4 regions of the Mesorhizobium sp. M1A.F.Ca.IN.020.03.2.1 genome follow, and region 4 is predicted to be linked to each of the others. Evidence: predicted binding sites of a transcription regulator. Region 4 holds the regulator's gene; each other region holds the start of a gene.

Region 1 (4,444 bases), on a different contig from region 4:
AAAATGCCGAGAATGAGAGCGGCATGGGCGATCAGGACACGCAACGGGGACTGGCCGATCATCGCTTGCCTCAGCCGTAGTGGACCTTGCGTTCCACATAGCGGAACTGGATGGCGGTGAGCGCGATGACGATGACCATCAGGATCACCGACTGCGCCGCCGAGTCGCCGAGGATCAGGTTGACGAAGCCGTCATTGTAGACCTTGTAGACCAACGTCTCGGTGGTCTTGCCCGGTCCGCCGCCGGTGACGGCATGGACGATGCCGAACGTGTCGAACAGGGCATAGACAGTGTTGACGACCAGCAGGAAGAAGGTCGTCGGCGCGAGCAGCGGGAAGATGATGGTCCAGAAACGCTTGGTCTCGCGAGCGCCGTCCATCGCCGCCGCCTCGATCAGCGTCTTCGGCACCGCCTGCAGCCCGGCGACGAAGAACAGGAAATTGTAGCTGATCTGCTTCCATGCTGCGGCGGAAACCAAAAGGATCATGGCGTGACTGCCGTTGAGCAACGGATCCCAGGCTATGCCGAGACTTCTCAGCACGTAGGATAGCGAGCCGATCGAAGGGTTGAACAGGAACAGCCACAACATGCCGGCGATCGCCGGCGCCACCGCATAAGGCCAGATCATCAGCGTGCGGTAGAGCGCTTTCCCGCGCACCACTTTGTCCGCCATTACGGCAAGCAGCAACGCCGCGGCCATGGCCACGATTGCGGTGGCAAGCGAAAATACCACCGTTACCTTGATCGAGTTGAGATAGGCCGGGTCGGCAAGCACTTTGCGGAAATTGGCAAACCAGACGAACTTGCTCTTCAGCCCGAATGGATCCTGCCTGAGCATGGACTGGTAGAGCGCCTGCCCGGCCGGCCAGTAGAAGAAAACCAGTGTTATGGCGAGTTGCGGCGCCACAAGCAGGTAAGGCAGGACTTTGTTGGGGAAAACGACGCGCGGGGTCAGCTTGGTTTCCTCGTCAAGCAAGGATCGCCCGCGCCGATCCGCGCGGGCGACGTTTCATCCTCGGCCAGGTCTAGTTGCCCAACGCGTCCTTGATCGCCGCGTTGCCGCGCGAGACGGCATTGTCGAGCGCCTGCTGGGCCGTTTCCTGGCCGGCCAGCATCTTCTCGAACTCCTCGTTCTGGATATCGCGCACCTGCGGCAGATTGGGCAGGCGCACACCCTTCGAATTTTCGGTCGGCGCCTTGCCGGTCATCTGCAGGATCGGTGTCTCGCGGCCCGGGTTCTTGTCGTAGAAGCCGGACTTCTTGGTCGCCTCATAGGCTGCCAGCGTCACCGGCAGGTAGCCCGACTTCTGGTGCAGATATTCCTGCACCTCGGTCTTGGAGAGATAGGCGAAGAAGGCAGCGACGCCCTTGTACTCCGCATCGGATTTGCCGCTGAAAACCCAGAGGCTTGCGCCGCCGGGCGTCGTGTTCTGCGGCGCACCCTTGGCATCGCTGTCATACGGCAGTTGGCCGATGCCGTAGTTCATGCCCGACTTGACGATATCGCCGAGCCCGCCCGACGACTCGGTAAAGATGCCGCATTCCCCGGCAAGGAATATCTGCTTGGCCTCGGAGGTGCGCCCGCCATATTTGAAAGTGCCATCCTTGGCGAGGTCAGCCAGCGCCTGAAAGTGGTTGACGAAAATCGGCGCATTGATCTTGAGTTCGACGTCGCCGCCGGCCAGTCCGTTCTGCTGGGTCGCCCAGGAAACATTATTCCAGGCGGCAAAATTTTCCAGATGGATCCAGGTCAGCCAGGTCGAGGTGTAGCCGCAAGGGGCCGCGCCGCTCGCCTTGATCTTCTTCGCCGCTTCCCAGACCTCGTTCCAGGTCTTAGGCGGGTTGTTCACGTCGAGGCCGGCCTTCTGAAAGATGTCCTTGTTGTAGTAGAGGATCGGCGAGGAGGAATTGTAAGGGAAAGACAACATGGTGCCGTCCGGCTTCGAATAGTAGCCGACAATGCCGGGCAGATACTGGCTCTTATCGAACGTCATCCCCGCGCCCGTCAAAACTTCGGCCACGGGTTTGATCGCGCTCTCGGCCGCCATCATGACGCCGGTGCCGACATCGAACACCTGGATGATGTCCGGCGCCTGGCCGGCGCGGAACGCGGCGATGCCTGCATTCAGCGTCTCGGGATAGGTGCCCTTGAAGACCGGAACGATCTGGTAGTCGCTTTGGCTGGCGTTGAAGTCCTTCGAGATCTTGTCGACGACTTCCGCATTGGCGCCCGTCATCGCATGCCACCAGCTGATCTGCGTGACAGCGAAAGCGGACGTGGTGGAAAGCAGGGTCAAGGTAGCGGCAACACCTGCCGCGAAGCCGAAGAGCTTCATGTTTTCATCTCCCGTTGTGATTGGCGAAAGGGGGGCTTCCGCAGAACCAGTATGTGTTGCGCATGACAATCGGACAACGGTTTTGTTATGCGTCGATGAACATCATCTGATCCTAAACTAACGTGCATCGGTCACGGCCGGGCAGATTGCTTGCCGGCTTAGGATTTGAGCGACTCCAACCATCGTATTGCGACAGCCGGCCCAACCTTATCCGTCCTTTACAACCTGAGGCACACGCGTCGGTTGCAGGTCCACTAATCGATTCTTCAGCCGTCGGGCCTTAAGCAATCTTAACTTGATTGATGCGGGAAGATCAGGTGGGGCCAAATGTTGACCGTCTATAATTGCATCGTGTACGAGCACGATCTGAGGTTGGTCGCACTTGCGGCGCTCATCTGCGGAATTTCCTCTTTCTCGGCGGTCAATCTTCTTCGCCATGTCGAGCAATCGACCAGTCGAAATCGCTACGCATGGCTGTTGATTGCAGCCACGGCGACCGGATTCGGTATCTGGGCGACGCATTTCGTCGCCATGATCGCCTTCACGCCGGGAATACCCAACGCCTATAACGCGGAGCTTTCCGCGCTTTCGCTGGCCGCCTCCGTAGTTCTGACAGCGGCCGGAATGTGGATCGCCACCATCCGCGGCGGCATTGATCACTATCTTGTCGGCGGCGCCGTGCTCGGCGTCGGCATCGCCGTGATGCACTATACCGGCATGGCGGCGTTCGAGGTCCAGGGCAGGATCGTCTGGAACGAGCTGCTCGTCGCTCTTTCGCTGGCGGCGGGCGTCACGCTTGCCGCGCTTTCGCTGCTCGTCGTGCTTCGCCGCCCGTCGACGCTTACGACGATCGCTGCCGCCGTCTTGCTCACACTGGCCATCTGCACACTGCATTTTATCGCCATGGCGGCGGTCTCGATCTATCCGGACTCCTCGATAGAGATCTCAAAATTCACCATCGCGCCGATGTCGCAAGCCTTTGCCGCTGCGGCGGCAAGCCTGGTCATTCTGGTGCTCTCGGCCGCGGCGCTCCGCATCGACCTGCGGTTCCGCCGGCATCAGGCGGAAGCGCAGCGCATGCACGGCCTGGCCAACGCGGCGGTCGAGGGGCTGATCGTTTGCGACGGCAGCCGCATCGTCAGCGCCAACGACAGCATCGCGGCGCTGAGCGGCATCGCGCCCGGCACGCTGAACGTGATGACGCTCGGCGACCTCTTCGGCGAACGCGTTGCCTCAGCCATCGCCGGCGGCAGCGGTCAGGCGCAGGAAGCCGAGCTGCGCAGCCAGGACGGCACCCGCATTCCGGTCGAGCTGATCGCCCGCAGCATCGACTATTGCGGTAAGCCTCACGACGTCGTCGCCGTCCGCGACATGCGCGAGCGCAAGAAGGCCGAGCAGGAGATCCTTCGCCTGGCGCATTTCGATCCGCTGACCGGGCTTGCCAATCGCCGCAGCTTCACCAGCCGGCTCGAGGCCGAGATCGCCACGGCGAGCGGCAAGGGCGGGCAGCTCGCGCTGATGCTTCTCGATCTCGACCGCTTCAAGGAAGTCAACGACCTCTTCGGTCATGCCGCCGGCGACGCCGTGCTGCAAAGGGTGGCGCAATGCGCGTCGAGCGTGCTCCGCCATGGGCAGATGCTCGCCCGTCTCGGCGGCGACGAATTCGCCATCATCGCGCCGAACCTTCCCGACCCGCAGGCCGCCGGCCGTATCGCCGAGGCGGTGCTTTCCAAGCTACGCCAGGAAAGCCAACTGTCGCCCGGCGGCGAGCTGGTGTCGGCAAGCATCGGCATTGCTCTTTACCCGCTGGATGCCGACGACCAGGCGGCGCTCGTCAGCCATGCCGACACCGCGCTCTACCGCGCCAAGGCCGAGGGCAAGGACACTTATCGCTATTTCGAGGCTTCGATGGGTGCCGAGACGCGCGACAGGCGCGCCATGGAGCACGATCTGCGCCAGGCGGTTGCGCGCGGCGAGTTCCGGCTGGTCTATCAGCCGCAAAAGGAGATCAGCAGCGGCAAGATGATCGGCTTCGAAGCCTTGATCCGCTGGCATCATCCGGAGCGCGGCAACATCCCGCCGTCGGTCTTCATCCCGGTCGCCGAAGA
Region 2 (4,444 bases), on a different contig from region 4:
CGGGGAGCAGGGGGCCGCCACCGCTGAAGCCTGCCCCTTCTCCCCGTCATTTCCAGGGAGAAGGTGCCGGCAGGCGGATGAGGGCGGCGCCGACGAGCGAAAGTTGAACGATCCGAACCTGGAGTGACGACTTGAAAGCCAAACTGGGCATGTCTCCCATCGCGTGGTGGAACGACGATCTCGTGGAATTGAGCGATGATGTGTCGCTGGAGGAGTGTTTGCGCCAGTCGCGCTCGGCCGGCTTCACCGGCATGGAGATGGGCCGCCGCTTCCCCAACGACCCGAAGGTGATGCTGCCGATCCTGAAAGAGGTCGACGTCACGCTCTGCGGCGGCTGGTTCTCCGGCACGCTGGTCGATGAGGACCTGGCAAGCAACAAGAATCGCATCCAGCCGATGATCGACCTGTTCAAGGCGGTCAACGCGCCCTGCATAGTCTATGGCGAGGTCGGCCGCTCCATCCAGGGTGACCGCTCCAAGCCTCTTGCCACCAAGCCACGGCTTTCCGGCGACGAGATGAAGGCCTATGGCCGCCGCGTCACCGAATTCGGCGAATGGTGCGCCGACCAGGGTATGCCGCTTTCCTACCATCATCACATGGCGGCCGTGGTCGAGACCGAGCCGGAACTCGATTCCTTCATGCATCATTCCGGCGAGGGCATCCCGCTGCTGCTCGATGCCGGCCACCTCGCCTTCGCCGGCGGCGATGTGTTGCGCGCCATCGACAACCACCACAAGCGCATCAACCACGTCCATGTGAAGGACGTGCGCATGAACGTGATCGACGGGCTCGACCGCACGAAACAGTCCTTCCTCGATGCCGTCGCGCTCGGCGCCTTCACCGTGCCCGGCGACGGCTCGCTCGATTTCGGCGCGATCGTCCAGCGCTTCGCCGACTACGGCTATGAAGGCTGGTTCGTGGTCGAGGCCGAGCAGGATCCGAAAAAGAACCCGCCGCTGAGGATGGCTGAGGTCGGCCATAAGGAGCTGATGCGGGTGATGACGGCCGCCGGCTATACGGTCGAGACGCAGGGCTTCCCGGCGTAAACGAGTGGATTCGTCCGGCCGCTCGGTCTATCTGATGCGTTTGGACAAGTCCCGGATTGGCGCGATGAAAGACTATGAGCACCCCTTCTTCCGACCGCTGTGGCGGCGCATTGCCGTCGTCGCCGGCTGCCTAATCTGGTCGGTGATCGAATTCGCCTCCGGCACGCCGTTCTGGGGGGTAATCGCGCTCGGCTTCGCCGGTTACGCGGTGTGGCAGTTCTTCTACCTCTACAAGCCGGCCGAGGAGCCCAAGCCTCCGGCCGAGCCGAAGGAATGACCCAGGAGACAAAAATGTCGAAACTGCTCGTCAAGGCCGACAAGGGCCACGGCCACGTCGCCCACGTCACCCCGCAAAGCGCGGGCTGGACTTACGTGGGTTTTGATCTCCACCGCTTGCGGCCGGGCGAGACGGCCGCCGGCAAGACGGGCGAGCGCGAGGTCTGCCTGGTGTTCGTCACCGGCAAGGGCAAGGCTGCGGCCGGCGGCAAGGATCTCGGCCTGCTCGGCGAGCGCATGTCGCCCTTCGAAGGCAAGCCCTGGTCGGTCTATGTGCCGCAAGGCTCCGACTGGGCAGTGACCGCCGACACCGAGCTGGAGCTTGCCGTCTGCTCGGCGCCCGGTCTTGGCGGCAGCCTGCCCGCCCGCGTCATTGCGCCCGACGATCTCGGTCAGGAAGTGCGCGGCAAGGGCACCAACACCCGCTACGTCACCAACATCCTGCCCGAGGGCAAGCCGGCCGACTCGCTGCTGGTGGTCGAGGTCATCACGCCCGGCGGCCATACCTCCAGCTATCCGCCGCACAAACACGACCAGGACAATCTGCCGGCCGAGTCCTATCTCGAGGAGACCTATTATCACCGCCTCAACCCGCCGCAGGGTTTCGCCTTCCAGCGCGTCTACACCGACGCCGACAGAAATGGCGTGCGCGATCTGGACGAGGCGATGGCGATCGAGGACGGCGATGTCGTGCTGGTGCCGAAGGGCTACCACCCGTGTGCGGCCTGCCACGGCTATGATCTCTACTATCTCAATGTCATGGCCGGCCCGAAGCGGACATGGAAATTCCACAACGCCGCCGAGCATGAGTGGCTGATGAAGGCGTGAGATTTTTCATAGCCCTCAACCTGTTGGTCCAGTTCGGGAAAATCGTCGGCTAAGGACCGCCGGAGCCTGGGTTGCCTTCGAAAACCCATGAAAGCTTCGTCAATCCGTCATGGAAATCACCTATGGCAGCGGTCTGACGAGGATTTTCGATGCGCTATGCCATTTACTTTACCCCGCGGCAGGATGAGCCGTTGGCGCGGATCGCCGCCAACTGGCTGGGGCGCGACCCGTTCGGCGCGCCGACGCGGCCGGTCGAGGGTGTGGGTGCCCTGTCGGCGGCGGAAGTTGCCTTCCACACCGCCTCGGCTCGGCGCTACGGCTTCCACGCGACGCTGAAGGCGCCGTTCCGGCTGGCGCCCAGCGAATCGGAAGCCTCGCTGCGGGCGGCGCTCGACGATTTCGCCGAGGTCACGCCGCCAGTCGTCATCCCGCGTTTGGTCGTCGGCCAGATCGACGGCTTTTTCGCGCTGGTGCCGGAAAGTCCTTTCGAGCCGCTCAACAGTTTCGCCGGCGAGGTCGTGCGCGCTTTCGACCGCTTCCGCGCGCCGCTGACCGAGGCCGAGATCGAGCGCCGCAGCCCAGACTCGCTGAAGCCGGATGAGTTCCGCAACCTCTGCCAGTGGGGTTATCCCTACGTCTTCGAGACGTTCCGCTTCCACATGACGCTCTCCGGACGGGTCGGGCCACAGGAAAGCCCGCGCCTTCGCGCTGCAATCGACAGCCTGTTCGCGGATGTGCTGCAGCGTCCGGTGCCGGTGGATGCGCTGACGCTGTTCGTCGAAACCGAACCGGGCGCGCCCTTCATGGTGCTCTCGCACCACGTGCTTGGACGCGGCCCGGCCAGAAAAACCGCCTGATGTCCGCCCGCCTGAGATAGGACTGCTGAAATGACCGCCGAGACCGTTTTGAACAATGCCCGCATCGTGCTGCCCGACGAGATCGTCGCGGGCTCGCTGCTGCTGCGCGATGGGCTGATCGCCGCGATCGAGCCGGGTGCGGCCCGCACCGGCGAGGACATGGGCGGCGACTACATCATCCCGGGTCTCGTAGAACTGCACACCGATCACCTCGAAGGCCATTACGCGCCGCGTCCGAAAGTGCGCTGGAACCCGATCGCCGCCGTGCTCGCCCACGATGCGCAGGTGGCGACCGCCGGCATCACCACGGTGCTCGACGCCTTGCGTGTCGGCATGGACGAGGATGCCGACCTGAAGTCCGACGACGTGCGCAAGCTCGCCGACGCGATCGAGGACAGCGTGCGCCAGGATCGGCTCAGGGCCGACCACTTCATCCATCTGCGCTGCGAGGTCTCGGCGCCGGACTGCCTCGAGGCCTTCGCCAATTTCGAGACCGACGACAGGGTGAAGCTCGCCTCGCTGATGGACCACGCGCCGGGCCAGCGCCAGTTCGTCGATCTCGAGACCTACGCCTATTACTACCAGCGCAAGCTGAAGCTGACCGACCGCGACTTCCAGAAATTCTGCGAGAAGCGTATGGCGGAATCGGCCAAGAATTCCGGGCCGAACCGCGTCTTCATTTCCGCCGCCTGCCGCGAGCGCGGCATCGTGCTTGCCAGCCACGACGATGCGACGGCCGGCCATGTCGACGAGGCGGTGGAGCAGGGCGTGCGCGTTGCCGAATTCCCGACCACCGAGGAGGCGGCGAGGGCCTCGAAGGCGGCAGGCCTCGGCGTGCTGATGGGCGCGCCCAACGTCATGCGCGGCTCCTCGCATTCGGGCAATGTGTCGGCGCGCTCGCTTGCCGGCGACGGTTTGCTCGACATCCTGTCGTCCGACTATATCCCCTTCGGCCTGATCCAGTCCGCCTTCTTCCTCGGCGATGTCGTGGAAGGCATTTCGCTGCCGCAGGCGGTCGCCATGGTCTCGAAGAACCCGGCGGAAGCGGTCGGCCTTAGCGATCGCGGTGTCATCGAGCCCGGCCGGCGCGCCGACCTCGTGCGCGTGCGCGTCGACCAGCATGTGCCGGTCGTGCGCAACGTCTGGCGTCAGGGCAGGCGCGTCGCATGATGGTTTCTGCGCTGATCGAACGCGAGCTCACCGAGACGCTTCCGATCCGCAACGGCGTGTTCGTCGTGGTGGTCGGGCCGAGCGGCGCCGGCAAGGACACGGTGATCGGCTACGCCAAGGCGCATTTTGCCGGCGAGACGGGGCTGGAGTTCGTCCGCCGCGTCATCACCCGTCCGAGCGACTCCGCCAGCGAGGACCACGATACGCTGGCCGACGCCGCCTTCGCCGAGGCGGAAGCGGACGGCGCCTTCGTCATCTGCTGGGACG
Region 3 (4,444 bases), on a different contig from region 4:
TAGCGAGCACGAGGCCGATTGTGCAACCCTCATGCTCCTCCGGCTGCGCGACCTTGGCGACGACCAGCACCTCGGTCGGCTTGTTTTCGTTTTCGGGATTGCTGATCTCGCGACGATGAATGACGGCGAAGGGCACCGCCTTGTCGCCATTGGTTTCGATGCGCCACTCGACCTTCGCCCCAGCGGTGTTGAACCCGGAGAAACTCTCCCAGATGGCGGTCATGTCGTCGGAGGGAAAACCGTAGTAGACGGACTCGCGCGCGTCGTCATAGCCGATCAGCACCGGATAGCCGCGATAGCCCGCGCAGGCGAGGTTCGCCCAGTCGCCGTCGCCTTCTTCCGATTGCGCGTAGGTCACGCAGTCCTTCTTCCAGTCGAGGTCGGTATAGTCGCTGGAAATGTCGCCGGCATGGGCCGAGCCACCAAGGATGACAAAGGCAGTAAGAGCAAGCCAGGCGCGCATCCGAAGACCTCCGTTTGGTGCAGCAGCGTAGCGTTAAAACCCGCGTGAGCCTAGGAAGCTGGGTTGGCGCGAAGGGTCAATTGTCTAGGCCGGTGCTGCTCCTCACCTGCCTGCCGGCATCCTCTCCCTGTATAGCGACGGGGAGAGGGGCGCTCTCCTCGATGGTTTCGCCAACAGCCGACGTTGCAGGAAAAGCGCCGAAGCAGCGGACCACTAGTTCTTCAAGCTGGCTTCAATCAGCAGATCGGCGTTACGGGCGACTGATGCCGCCGGTCCGCCGAGGCCGAACAATTGGCCGCTGATATAGGCGCCTTCGATCAGCAGCAGCAGCCCATCGCCCAGCGTATCGGAATCACTCGCACCCATCGCTGCCGCCATGGCGCGCAGGCGCCGGCGCAATTCCTGCTTGTTGTTCTCGCTCACCACCCGCGCGGGATGGCCGTGCTCGGGATATTCGACCGCCGCATTGGTCATGCCGCAGCCGCGATAGTCCGGCCTCTGCGTGCGTTTGCCGACGCGGGTGAGGAAAGCGATGATCTGCGCGCGCGGGTTGCCAGGATGCGCGTCCACGGCGTCGTCGAACCGCTGCCAGAATTCGAGGTCGTACTTGCGCAGATAGGAAGCGGCGAGTTCGTCCTTGGACGGGAAGGTCCGGTACAGGCTGGGCTTGGTGACGCCGGCGCGCCTGACGATCTCGTCGACGCCGATCGCCCGGATGCCTTCGCGATAGAACAGATCGCGCGCCACGTCGAGGATCTTGTCGGCAGCCTTCGGCGCCGGTGCCGTGCCGGCTCCGCTGATCGACGCTTCAATTTTATTGTCCGATGGCATTCAACAAACTCGCTTGACATTGTTACTGACCGGTACGTATGAATGGCGCCGCTCCATTGCAACGTACCGGTCAGTAACATGATAGCTCATTCCCGTCCCTTTGGCCAGCGCTACGCCTTCGTCGTCGTCGCAGTCATCTTCTTCTGCCTGCTGATCGCCGCCGGGCTTCGTTCCGCGCCGGCGGTCATGATGCTGCCGCTGGAAGAGAGCTTCGGCTGGCGGCGCGATGTCGTCTCGCTTGCCGCCGCTGTCGGCATCTTCCTCTATGGCCTCACCGGGCCGTTTGCCGCGGCGTTGATGGAGCGGATCGGGCTACGCCGCACGCTGCTTGCCGCGCTGCTGATCATGTCGGGTTCCACAGCGCTCAGCCTGCTGATGACCAAGCCGTGGCATCTGCTGCTCACATGGGGGGTATTTTCGGGCATCGGCTCGGGCGCGGTCGCCACCGTGCTCGGCGCCACCATCGTCAATCGCTGGTTCAAGACCAATCGCGGCCTGGTGATGGGGCTGATGTCCGCCTCGAGCGCGACCGGCCTGCTGGTGTTCCTGCCGCTGCTCGCCTCGTTGGCTCAGTCGGGAGGTTGGAAGCCGGTCGCCGTTGCCATCGCCATTGCCACGGCGGCTCTCGTGCCGCTGGTCTTTCTGCTGGTGCCGGAGCGCCCGGCTTCCATCGGCCAGGTGCGTTATGGCGCCGATGCCGACGACGTGCCGCCGGTGTCGCCGGCCGCGCAAGGCAATTTCCTGGCGCATACGCTGAACACGTTGCGCCGTGCCGCGGGAACCAGGGTGTTCTGGTACCTGTTCGCCACATTCTTCGTCTGCGGTTTCACCACAAACGGCCTCGTCGGCACGCACCTCATCGCCTTTTGCGGCGACATGGGCATCGGCGAGGTGCAGGCAGCCGGGCTGTTGTCGATGATGGGCATCTTCGACCTGATCGGCACGACGCTGTCCGGCTGGCTCACCGACCGTTTCGATCCGCGCAAGCTGCTTGGCGTCTATTATGCCGTGCGCGGCCTGTCGCTGATCTATCTGCCCTATTCCGGCTTCTCGGCCGTCAGCCTGATCATCTTCGCCGTGCTCTATGGGCTCGACTGGATCGCCACCGTGCCGCCGACGCTCAGGCTCGCCAACGAAGCTTTCGGCGACCGCAGCGGCCCGATCGTGTTCGGCTGGATCGTCGCCGGCCACCAAGTGGGCGCCGCGGCGGCGGCGGCCTTCGGCGGCACGATGCGCGAATTGCAGGGCAATTACGAGCTTGCCTTCCTGATCGCCGGCATGACCGGCATAGCCGCGGCCTGTATTTCGCTCTTGATCAACACGAGCAAGCCGGCTTTTGAGCCGGAACCGCAGGCGGCGTAAGCGCGACTTCCCCTTCTCCCGCAAGGGGAGAAGGGGAGAGCTGTGACCTGTTATCAAAATTTCATGGTTCCGATATGCGCCTGAAACATTGAGGCCGGAGGTTGGCGGTCCCGTTCAACGCCATCCGGAGACAGCCATGAACAAGCTCTCGTTAACCCGCCGCGCTTTCGTCACCTCGGCCAGCGCCTTTGGCCTAGTCGGCGCCTCCGGACTCGCGTTGCCTTACTATTCGCGCGCCAATCAGCGCCCGGCCTTCACCCACGGCGTCCAGTCCGGCGATATCGACGCCACCTCCGGCATGGTCTGGACCCGCACCGACCGGCCGGCGCGCGTGATGTACGAAGTGTCGACCACCGAAAGCTTCGCCGACGCCGTCAGGCTGGCGCCGCTCGATACCTCGCCCGCCAGCGACTATACGGTGAAGCGGCTGCTCACCGACCTCGCCGCCGACCAGGACATTTTCTTCCGGATGACGGCCGCCGATCTTTCCGACATCAACGCCATCTCCGAGCCGATCGTCGGCCGTTTCCGCACCGCGCCGGCGTCGAAGCGCGACGTGCGCTTCGCGTGGTCGGGCGACACCGCCGGCCAGGGCTGGGGCATCGACGAGACCGGCATGAAGACCTACTCCACCATCGCCAAGCACACGCCTGACTTCTTCCTCCATTCCGGCGACACGATCTATGCCGACGGCGCCATGAAGGACGAGGTCGACCTGCCCGGCGGCGGCAAGTGGAAGAACGTCGTCATGATCGACGAATATCGCGACCAGTGGAAGTACAACATGATGGACAAGCACGTGCTCGCGCTTAGCGCCATCTGCCCGACCTTCTACCAGTGGGACGACCACGAGGTGGTGAACAACTGGTCGGATTCGAAGGACCTGACGGCCGACAACCGCTACACGGAAAAATCCATCCATGTGCTGGCGGCCCGAGCGGCGCGCGCCTTCCATGAAATGACGACCATCCGCTACGAGCCTTCGGAACCGGGACGCGTCTATCGCAAGATCGCCCACGGGCCGCTGCTCGACGTGTTCTTCCTCGACATGCGCTCCTACCGCGGCCCGAACGGCCCCGACATGGAGGACACGCTGACGCCGAAGTCGCGCATGCTCGGCGAGCAGCAGACGCAGTGGCTGAAGCGCGAGCTGGCGAATTCCAAGGCGACCTGGAAGATCATCGCCGCCGACATGCCGCTCGGCCTCGTCGTCTGGAACGACGCGGCCAAAAAGGTCGGAGCCGAGGCGGTCAGCAACGGCGACAATGGCGCGCCGAAGGGCCGCGAGCTCGAATTCGCCGACCTGCTGCGCTACATCAAGACCGCCGGGATCACCAACACGGTGTGGCTGACCGCCGACGTCCACTACACGGCGGCGCATTACTACAATCCAGACAAGGCGCAGTTCCAGGATTTCAACCCGTTCTGGGAATTCGTCTCCGGCCCGATCCACGCCGGCACCTTCGGTCCCAACGATCTCGACATGACCTTCGGGCCCGAGCTGAAGTTCATCAAGGCGCCGAGCGCCGAGCAGGGCCAGAACCTGCCGCCATCAGCGGGCCTGCAGTTCTTCGGCCTGGTCGACATTTCCGGCGCCACCGAGCAACTAACGGTGCGGCTGATGGATCGCGACGACAACCAGCTCTACAAGGTCACGCTCGATCCGGTGCGGTCGGCTTAGGGTCGGCGCCAGGCAACCCTCTCTGTCCTGTCGGACTGTCCGTCACGGCAGAGGAGGGTGTGCCGGAGTGCTACCTTTGTCGATAGCCGTCGCAATATTAATCCGGA
Region 4 (4,444 bases):
ACAATCGCGTCGAACAGGCGCTGAAGCGCGCCGCGCTGTGGAACGAGGTCAGGGACAAGCTCAACGCCAGTGGCCAGAGCCTTTCGGGCGGCCAGCAGCAGCGGCTCTGCATCGCCCGCACCGTGGCGGTGAAGCCGGAGGTCATCCTGCTCGACGAGCCGGCATCGGCACTCGATCCGCTCTCGACCGCCAAGATCGAGGAGCTGATCGACGAGCTGCAGGCCGACTACACGATCGTGATCGTCACCCACAACATGCAGCAGGCGGCGCGCGTGTCGCGGCAGACGGCGTTCATGTATCTCGGCGAGCTGATCGAATTCGACCGGACCGAGAAGATCTTCACCTCGCCCCGCGAGAAGCGCACGCAGGACTACATCACCGGCCGCTTCGGCTGAGTTCATACGAGGACATAACCATGGCCCATACGGTCGCTTCCTTCGACGAGGATCTGAGGCAGATCAGCCAGCTTATCCGCGACATGGGCGATCTTGCCGGCTCGATGGTCGGCGCGTCGACCAAGGCTCTGCTGAATTCCGACAACGCGCTGGCGCAGCGCGTGGTCTCCGACGATGCCATCATGGACGCGCGCCAACGCGAGCTCGACGATCGCGCCATCACGCTGATTGCCAAACGCCAGCCGATGGCCGACGACCTGCGCAGCGTCGTTGGCGCCATCCGCATGGCCGGCGATCTCGAGCGCATTGGCGACCTTGCCAAGAACATCGCTAAGCGCGTCGGCTCGGTCGGCGTCAGCGCCGCGCCGCGCGACCTTTCGCACTCCATCGATTCGATGGCGCAGCTGGTGCTGATCCAGGTGCAGGGCGTGATCGAGGAATACGCGGCCGGCGACGCCACGGCGCTCGCCAAGCTCCGCAACGACGACGAGCGCATCGACGTCAAATACACCGCCGTCTTCCGCGAGCTCCTGACCTACATGATGGAGGATCCGCGCAACATCACGGCTTGCACGCATCTGTTGTTCTGCGCCAAGAATCTGGAGCGCATCGGCGACCACGTCACCAACATCGCCGAGAACGCCTACTATGTGCTGACCGGCACGCAATTGCCCGCGAATCGTCCTAAGCAGGACGAGACGACGATGTCGGCGCCGGCGGCCTGACAGCGAAGGTGCCTGCTATATGATCGCGCCACGCATCATGGTGGTGGAGGACGAGGAACCGCTGGGGGTGCTGCTCCGCTACAACCTCGAATCCGAGGGCTATCAGGTCGAGGTGGTGACCCGCGGCGACGAGGCCGAGATCCGCCTGCAGGAGAATGTGCCCGACCTTCTGGTGCTCGACTGGATGGTGCCGGCGGTGTCCGGCATCGAGCTTTGCCGGCGCCTCAGGATGCGGCCCGAGACCGAACGCCTGCCGATCATCATGCTGACCGCGCGCGGCGAGGAAAGCGACCGGGTGCGCGGCCTCTCGACCGGCGCCGACGACTATCTGGTCAAGCCGTTCTCGACGCCGGAATTCATGGCCAGGGTCAAGGCGCTGCTGCGCCGCGCCAAGCCCGAGGTGCTGTCCAGCGTGCTCAAGGTCGGCGACATCGTCCTCGACCGCGAATCGCATCGCGTCTACCGCAAGAAGAGCGAGATCCGGCTCGGCCCGACCGAGTTCAGGCTGCTTGAATTCATGATGCGGCATCCCGGCCGGGTGTTCTCGCGCAGCCAGCTGCTCGACAATGTCTGGGGCGAGACGATCTATATCGACGAGCGCACCGTGGACGTGCATGTCGGCCGCCTGCGCAAGGCGGTCAACAACGGCCGCATGCCGGACGTCATACGTACCATCCGTGGGGCGGGCTACGCGATCAGGGAAGATTAGATCCAGGGCACCGAAGGTCTGACGGGTTCTATCTGAGCTGGCGGGTTATCGAGACGCTGGTGCTTCGCCGTCCACGGGCGGAGCACGAAGCGTCGCGACGCGGCGCAGACCCGACGATCCACGCGACTTCCACGCGCCGCGGCGGTGCAGAAATTCTGCTCCGCTCATCCGACGATTGAGGTAATGGCATGGATTCCAGGGTCTCCGCGACGGAGCTTCGCTCCTGCTCCGCCCTGGAATGACGAAGCTGCGGGGCCTTCGCTAATCTCCGGCGTCTGCAGGACGCACAGAAGCCAACGATCGCTATCGAAGCTGCTCAGGCCACGTTCTTGCCCGCTCTTGCCTGCACGCCCGGGGCGAAAATCTCCTGGTCGACGAAGGTCAGCGCGCGCACGGCGCAGCCTTCGCGGATCAGCGGCAATTCGTTCGGCTCGGTATCGAAGGAGATCGACTTCGAATGCTGGCCTCCGGCGGTCTGGCCGATCGCCTCGCGCAGCGCCGGCTCGATCAGGTCAAAGGCGGCGGCGCTGACGCCGACCATGGCGACCGGCGCCGGGTCGATCAGCGCGAACAGGCTGCCAAGGCCGAAGCCCAGCGCCTCCCCGGCCCGGCGATAGGCCTCGCGCTCTGGGCCATCCGTCTCGCGCGCCTTGGCGGCGAGCGCCCGCATGTCGGCGTCGCCGACATCGACCGGCTCGGCGTCCTCGCTCATCTTCATGGCGCTGCGCCAGATGGCGTAGTTGCCGGCATAGGCCTCGACGCAGCCGCGGCGTCCGCAACGGCAAAGCGCGCCGCCCGGACGATGGATCATGTGGCCGAACTCGCCGCCGGAAGAATGCGTGCCGGTGAACAGCTCGCCCTTCAGCACCAGGCCCATGCCGATGCCGTGCGAGAGCAGGATGGCGATGAAATTGTCGCGATAGCGGTCGGGATCGCGCCACTGCAGCGCCACCGCCATCATGTTGCAGTCGTTTTCCATGGTGGCCGGAATGCCGAATTCCTTTTCCAGGATGTCGGCGAAGGGAATGTCGGTCAGCGGCGTGATCGGCGACCATAGCATGGCGCGGGCATGGGAATCGGTGATGCCCTGGATGCCCATGGCGATGCGGGCGACGCTGCCGACGTCGAGGTCCGGATCGTCCAACCGGCGCCGCACGATCGCCAAGCATTCGCCGATCAGCTCGTTGCGCGGCATGGTGAGGGTATCGAGGCGGCGCTGCTCCTCGGCGATGACCTGGCCCGCATAATCGATAACGGCGACCGAGAGGAAATTGAGCGACAGCACCACCGTCACCACCGCCGCCGCCTCAGGCTTGAGCGCGAGGCCCACCTGTGGCCGGCCGCGCTTCAGAGACGCGGTCTCGCTCGGCTTGCTCTCGGCCAAGACGCCTTCCTGGATCAGGTCGGAAGAGATCGCCGAAATGGTCGAATGGCTGAGCCCGGTGGTCGCGGCGATTTCCGTGCGCGACGGCTGGCCGGCCCGGCGCACGGCCGAGAGCACCATGGCGCGGTTGCGCCGGCGCAGATCGTCGTGGCGGATTCCGACCGACATTTTTGTCTCCTCCCAGTCAGCGCGGCCTCTCGATCATGCACAGGACTCGGCGACGCGCCAGATCGGTTCAGTCCCGCACGCCGGCACCCGAACCGTCCTGGTCTTACAAGTTTCGGTGGACCGGGCTGCGCCTCCTCCCGAACTGTTCCGCGATAGTGGCAGAAGCGGTCGGCACTGTCATTATTTATTGCGGGTCTCGAAAAAAGTACGTGACCACCTCAAAAACCGTCAGAATTGCAGTTGACAGCGCTTTGGCGTTGGATAGTATTTTTTCGAGGCTCGAAAAAAAGCCTCATCGCCTTCGGGCCAGTCTGGGTCGCGCCGCGAGGGCGCAGGAGGATATCATGAAGAGATTCGCAGCCGCCATTCTGGCGGGCGTCGCCATGTCGTTGACGTTGGTGTCGGTCGCGCAGGCGAAGGACAAGGTGATCGGCGTTTCGTGGTCCAATTTCCAGGAAGAGCGCTGGAAGACCGACGAAGCGGCGATGAAGAAGGCGATCGAGGCCGCCGGCGACAAGTACATATCCGCCGACGCACAGTCCAATCCAGGCAAGCAGCTGACCGACGTCGAAAGCCTGATCTCGCAGGGCGCCAATGCGCTGATCATCCTGGCGCAGGACGCCTCGGCGATCGGACCGGCGGTGCAGAAGGCACTCGACGAAGGCATTCCGGTCGTCGGCTACGACCGCCTGATCGAGAACAAGGACGTGTTTTATCTGACCTTCGACAACAAGGAAGTCGGCCGCATGCAGGCCCGCGAGGTGTTCAAGGCCAAGCCCGAGGGCAATTACGTCTTCATCAAGGGCTCGGGCGCCGACCCGAACGCCGATTTCCTGTTCTCCGGCTCGATGGAAGTGCTGAAAGAAGCCATCGACAGCGGCAAGATCAAGAATGTCGGCGAAGCCTATACCGACGGCTGGCTGCCCGCCAACGCGCAGAAGAACATGGAGCAGTTCCTGACCGCCAACGACAACAAGGTCGACGCGGTGGTGGCGGCCAATGACGGCACCGCCGGCGGCGTCGTCGCGGCGCTGACGGCGCAAGGCCTGGCCGGCACCGTTCC

The links. The regulator PhoB, encoded in region 4, activates phosphate uptake and scavenging genes when phosphate is short. The targets are predictions, from matches to a motif close to TGTCATNNANCTGTCAT.
Region 1: a site for PhoB is predicted at 2,399-2,415, ahead of ugpB (sn-glycerol-3-phosphate ABC transporter substrate-binding protein UgpB). Genes of this name have one in related genera too.
Region 2: a site for PhoB is predicted at 2,245-2,261, ahead of EOA79_RS05735 (DUF1045 domain-containing protein). Genes of this name have one in related genera too.
Region 3: a site for PhoB is predicted at 2,705-2,721, ahead of EOA79_RS08070 (alkaline phosphatase). Genes of this name have one in related genera too.

Annotation. Positions count from the first base shown of each region.
Region 1 covers NZ_RZSV01000023.1:33,350-37,793, forward strand. The annotation lists gene ugpE (sn-glycerol-3-phosphate ABC transporter permease UgpE) at 1-62, opposite strand, end outside; gene ugpA (sn-glycerol-3-phosphate ABC transporter permease UgpA) at 71-955, opposite strand; gene ugpB (sn-glycerol-3-phosphate ABC transporter substrate-binding protein UgpB) at 1,026-2,336, opposite strand; gene EOA79_RS06450 (EAL domain-containing protein) at 2,664-4,444, shown strand, end outside.
Region 2 covers NZ_RZSV01000020.1:14,329-18,772, reverse strand. The annotation lists gene iolE (myo-inosose-2 dehydratase) at 132-1,046, shown strand; gene EOA79_RS05745 (hypothetical protein) at 1,111-1,323, shown strand; gene iolB (5-deoxy-glucuronate isomerase) at 1,338-2,150, shown strand; gene EOA79_RS05735 (DUF1045 domain-containing protein) at 2,300-3,007, shown strand; gene EOA79_RS05730 (alpha-D-ribose 1-methylphosphonate 5-triphosphate diphosphatase) at 3,038-4,177, shown strand; gene phnN (phosphonate metabolism protein/1,5-bisphosphokinase (PRPP-forming) PhnN) at 4,174-4,444, shown strand, end outside.
Region 3 covers NZ_RZSV01000033.1:7,558-12,001, forward strand. The annotation lists gene EOA79_RS08055 (hypothetical protein) at 1-463, opposite strand, end outside; gene EOA79_RS08060 (TetR/AcrR family transcriptional regulator) at 677-1,294, opposite strand; gene EOA79_RS08065 (MFS transporter) at 1,373-2,656, shown strand; gene EOA79_RS08070 (alkaline phosphatase) at 2,793-4,337, shown strand; gene EOA79_RS08075 (hypothetical protein) at 4,435-4,444, opposite strand, start outside.
Region 4 covers NZ_RZSV01000070.1:8,225-12,668, reverse strand. The annotation lists gene pstB (phosphate ABC transporter ATP-binding protein PstB) at 1-395, shown strand, start outside; gene phoU (phosphate signaling complex protein PhoU) at 416-1,120, shown strand; gene phoB (phosphate regulon transcriptional regulator PhoB) at 1,140-1,829, shown strand; gene EOA79_RS13825 (ROK family transcriptional regulator) at 2,146-3,381, opposite strand; gene xylF (D-xylose ABC transporter substrate-binding protein) at 3,726-4,444, shown strand, end outside.